2 regions of the Lysinibacillus sp. FN11 genome follow, and region 2 is predicted to be linked to the other one. Evidence: a T-box and tRNA genes for the amino acid it is inferred to sense, from the RefSeq annotation. Region 2 holds a T-box; the other holds one or more tRNA genes.

Region 1 (2,374 bases), 1.2 Mb from region 2:
CTGCCTTGCACGCAGGAGGTCAGCGGTTCGATCCCGCTAGGCTCCACCATAAGTAAATTAACCAGTATAAAGATCCTGGCGGCGTAGCTCAGCTGGCTAGAGCGTACGGTTCATACCCGTAAGGTCGGGGGTTCGATCCCCTCTGCCGCCATCTTAAAGGACCTTTAGCTCAGTTGGTTAGAGCAGACGGCTCATAACCGTCCGGTCGCAGGTTCGAGTCCTGCAAGGTCCACCATTTATATATTGTAACGGAGGTATACCCAAGTCTGGCTGAAGGGATCGGTCTTGAAAACCGACAGGCGGGTAACACCGCGCGGGGGTTCGAATCCCTCTACCTCCTCCAGTTTTAAATTTTTATAAATGGTGCTTTAAAAACTCGAAACAGCATAAAATTATCGCGGGGTGGAGCAGTGGTAGCTCGTCGGGCTCATAACCCGAAGGTCGTTGGTTCAAATCCAGCCCCCGCAACCAAAAGGTCCCGTGGTGTAGCGGTTAACATGCCTGCCTGTCACGCAGGAGATCGCCGGTTCGATCCCGGTCGGGACCGCCATTTTTAAAATAAAAGTCATGAGAAGCAAAAGAATGAGTAAGCTTAGCATGGACGAAATGGGTCAGTAGCTCAGTTGGTAGAGCATTAGATTGAAGCTCTAAGTGTCGGCGGTTCGATTCCGTCCTGACCCACCATTTATGCGGGTGTAGTTTAATGGTAAAACCTCAGCCTTCCAAGCTGATGTCGTGGGTTCGATTCCCATCACCCGCTCCAAGGGCCTATAGCTCAGCTGGTTAGAGCGCACGCCTGATAAGCGTGAGGTCGATGGTTCGAGTCCATTTAGGCCCACCATTATTCCGAAGTAGCTCAGTTGGTAGTAGCACCTGACTGTTAATCAGGTTGTCGCAGGTTCGAGTCCTGCCTTCGGAGCCATTTTTATTTTGGGGAAGTACTCAAGAGGCTGAAGAGGCGCCCCTGCTAAGGGTGTAGGTCGGGTAACCGGCGCGAGGGTTCAAATCCCTCCTTCTCCGCCATGGGCCCGTTGGTCAAGTGGTTAAGACACCGCCCTTTCACGGCGGTAACACGGGTTCGAATCCCGTACGGGTCATACTAAGTGCAGTAGATGAATTTACATCTACTGCACTTTTTAATTTATTAGATACTTAGATTAATAACATAGCTATATTAAATGAAAGCCTACACAGATTAATCATTCTGTGTAGGCTTATTTTTTCAAATTAACGATTAAATTTTTCGTCCTTTTCCATATGGGATGCAAAGAGGTGTACCAAAGATTGGATCTGTCGTCATTTGGCAATCAAGGTCAAACACATGACTAACTAAATCAGTTGTCATAATTTCTTCTGGTTTCCCTTGACGATAGACACCACGGTCACGCACTGTAATAATATGATCGGCATAGCGACAAGCAAGATTAATATCATGTAATACCATAATGATAGTTCGCTTTTGCTGTTGGTTCAATTCGTACAGTAAATCTAAAACGTCTATTTGATGAGTTAAATCTAAGTATGTCGTAGGCTCGTCTAAAAGAATGATATCTGTATCTTGAGCAAGCGTCATAGCTATCCACGCACGTTGACGTTGTCCTCCTGATAGCTCATCTACTGGTCTATCTTGTAAATGCTCAGTACCTGTAGCTTTTAAAGCATTTAAAACGATTTCTTCATCCTTTTCAGTCCACTGTTGTCGCCAACTTTGGTAAGGATAGCGACCTTGTTTCACAAGTTGTAGGACAGTTAATCCTTCTGGTGCAACAGGAGATTGGGGAAGAATAGAGAGGTTTTTAGCCACTTGTTTTGTTGATAATTTAAAAATATCCTCACCATCTAATAAAACGGAGCCTTTTTTAGGTTTTAATAATCGAGCAATGGAGCGTAAGAGTGTGGATTTAATTTAATTATTGGCAATAAATTACGACAAGAAAAAGATTATGCGAAACTTAGCAAAATTGCTCCAACAGTGTTTTCTGAAACATTACGTGGCGACTGGAAAGAGAATTTTAAATTATTCGCTAAAGCAGTAAATCAAGAAACAAAAGGTGAAGAAGTACTAAAAGCTTACGAAGATAAGTTACAAGCACTGAAAGAAGAGCTTGGAGAACAAACCAACCAAGAAGTTTCATTTGTACGCTTTATGGCCGATAAATCTCGTATCTATTACACAGATTCATTCTCAGGTGTGATTTTTGATGCTTTAGGATTTAAACGTGTTGCAGCGCAAGCAGATTTATTTAAAGATAATGCAAAACTAGGAAACTTAGCGATTGAAGTTGGGAAAGAAGCAATCCCTCAAATGGATGGGGATGTTATTTTCTACTTCACGTACATGCCAACAGGTGATGATTCAGCACTAGCAACTGAA
Region 2 (2,374 bases):
GAATTATCTAAAATAGCTTTATTTGTCGTTTATTTTGGTGCGATTATTTCTTTACCGCCCATATAAGGTCTTAAAACTTCAGGAATTACTACGCTGCCATCAGCTTGTTGGTAGTTTTCTAGAATAGCAGCAACTGTACGGCCAATGGCAAGACCTGAGCCGTTTAATGTATGCACATATTCTGGTTTTGCATTTGGCTCACGACGGAAGCGGATATTTGCTCGTCGTGCCTGGAAATCCTCAAAGTTAGAGCAAGAAGAAATTTCACGGTACATGTTTTGTGCAGGAATCCAAACTTCTAAATCATATTTTTTCGCTGCAGTAAAACCTAAGTCAGCTGTACACATTTTTAACTTACGATATGGTAAGCCTAATAATTGTAATACTTTTTCTGCATGACTTGTTAATAGCTCTAATTGTTCGTATGACTCCTCTGGTTTTACAAAGCGTACTAATTCTACTTTATTGAACTGGTGTTGACGAATTAAACCACGTGTATCACGACCTGCAGATCCCGCTTCTGAACGGAAGCACGCACTATACGCTGCAAAGCCTTGTGGTAAAGCCTCAGCCGGTAAAATCTCATCTCGATAGAAGTTCGTTACTGGTACTTCTGCAGTTGGAATCATGAAATAATCTGTTTCCTCTAATTTGAATACATCTTCCTCAAATTTCGGAAGTTGCCCTGTACCTGTTAGGCTATCTCGATTAACAATGACAGGTGGTAGCATTTCCTCGTAACCATGCTCCTCTGCATGTAAATCCATCATGAATGTCATTAATGCTCGTTCTAAACGAGCACCAAGACCACGATAGAATAAGAAACGGCTACCTGTTACTTTCGCGCCGCGTTCAAAGTCTACAATTTTTAAATCCGTAGCAAGGTCCCAGTGTGCTTTAATACCAAAATCAAATGTTGGAATTTCACCCCACGTATATTCTTCAACATTGTCGTCCTCTGTTGTGCCTACTGGTACAGATTCATGTGGGATGTTTGGTAAACGCATCATCATATCTTTAAAGCGTTCTTCAACATCATTTAATTGTACATCTAATTCTTTAATTTCATCGCCAACCTGACGCATACGAGCAATAACTTCATCAGCATTTTCTTTGTTGCGTTTCATAACTGAGATTTGTTCAGATACTTTATTGCGTTCTGCTTTTAATTCTTCTGTTTTGGCAATCAATTCACGACGTTTTGCATCTAAGTCTTCAAAGTCATCTAAGTTTCCTAAGTCCTCATTACGTGTTAATAACATCTCTTTAATTTCCGTGAAATTCTCACGTACGCGTTTAATATCTAACATCTTCATACCTCCAATAGTTTCTTGATGATGGAAAATCGTTGCAGCGAAATGAACACAAAAAAGCCCTCATCCCTATAAAGGGACGAGAGCTACCCGCGTTGCCACCCTAATTGACTAGACATATTTCTGCCTAATCCACTTATTTCATAACGGCATTTCAGCCGGCTACAGCCTACTTCATTCACTTCGACTGTGCAACTCCAGGACGGATTCACAAGTGCTTTTATCAGCTTCCACCAACCGCTGACTCTCTAAAAAAAACGTGCTTGTTACTACTTCCCATCATCGTGTTCAGTTATTTAAAATTTAAACATACTGTACTATATGAAAACAAATTTTGCAAGTCATACCATAGAGGATACAAAATATTCAAGAATTCGTGTATCCTCTGTTAATTCGGGATGAAACGAACAACCCAATAAATGGCCATCTTGTGCCAAGATTATTTTCCCTTCATGTTGTGCAAGAATTTCAACACCTTTACCTACCGCTTCAATATGAGGTGCACGAATAAATACTGCTGGAATCCCTACACCTACTTTAGGAATATCTAGTTGTACTTGGAAGCTATCCACCTGACGTCCATATGAGTTTCTTGCTACAGTCACGTCCATCACAGCCAAATGTGGCTCATCTTCAATTAGATCCATGGCTAATAAAATTAATCCCGCACATGTACCAAGCATCGGTAATCCTTGCTGTGCAAGTCCACGAATTGGCTCCAGTAGATCAAATCGATCCAGCAATTTTCTCATTGTTGTGCTTTCTCCACCTGGTAACACAAGTCCATCTAGGTTTCCTAAATCCTTTCTTTGTTTTACTTGAATTGCTTCGCAACCAAGAGCCTCTAACATTTGTATATGCTCACGAACTGCTCCTTGTAATGCTAATACACCAATTCGCTTCATGCTACCAACCTCGCTCTTGCATACGCTCGTTGTGTCCAAGCTGTGCAATATCAATCCCCTTCATTGGCACGCCGAGCTCTTTTGATATTTCCGCAATAAGCTTATAGTCTTTATAATGAGTAGTCGCCTCTACAATGGCACGTGCAAATTTTTCTG

What was found. The T-box of region 2 lies ahead of serS (serine--tRNA ligase). A T-box ahead of a tRNA ligase gene usually reads a tRNA of that ligase, here a tRNA-Ser.
Region 1: it encodes a tRNA-Ser, which carries the amino acid that the T-box ahead of serS (serine--tRNA ligase) is inferred to sense. The anticodon was not compared.

What each region holds. Positions count from the first base shown of each region.
Region 1 covers NZ_CP102383.1:3,162,303-3,164,676, reverse strand. Annotated here, with positions in the region: tRNA gene NP781_RS16720 (tRNA-Ala) at 1-49, shown strand, start outside; tRNA gene NP781_RS16715 (tRNA-Met) at 78-151, shown strand; tRNA gene NP781_RS16710 (tRNA-Ile) at 159-235, shown strand; tRNA gene NP781_RS16705 (tRNA-Ser) at 251-343, shown strand; tRNA gene NP781_RS16700 (tRNA-Met) at 397-471, shown strand; tRNA gene NP781_RS16695 (tRNA-Asp) at 475-550, shown strand; tRNA gene NP781_RS16690 (tRNA-Phe) at 609-684, shown strand; tRNA gene NP781_RS16685 (tRNA-Gly) at 690-763, shown strand; tRNA gene NP781_RS16680 (tRNA-Ile) at 765-841, shown strand; tRNA gene NP781_RS16675 (tRNA-Asn) at 846-922, shown strand; tRNA gene NP781_RS16670 (tRNA-Ser) at 933-1,023, shown strand; tRNA gene NP781_RS16665 (tRNA-Glu) at 1,026-1,097, shown strand; partial or broken gene NP781_RS16660 (ABC transporter ATP-binding protein) at 1,235-1,903, opposite strand; partial or broken gene NP781_RS16655 (ABC transporter substrate-binding protein) at 1,904-2,374, shown strand, end outside.
Region 2 covers NZ_CP102383.1:4,344,303-4,346,676, reverse strand. Annotated here, with positions in the region: gene serS (serine--tRNA ligase) at 30-1,310, opposite strand; T-box leader at 1,386-1,605, opposite strand; gene pdxT (pyridoxal 5'-phosphate synthase glutaminase subunit PdxT) at 1,655-2,218, opposite strand; gene pdxS (pyridoxal 5'-phosphate synthase lyase subunit PdxS) at 2,220-2,374, opposite strand, start outside.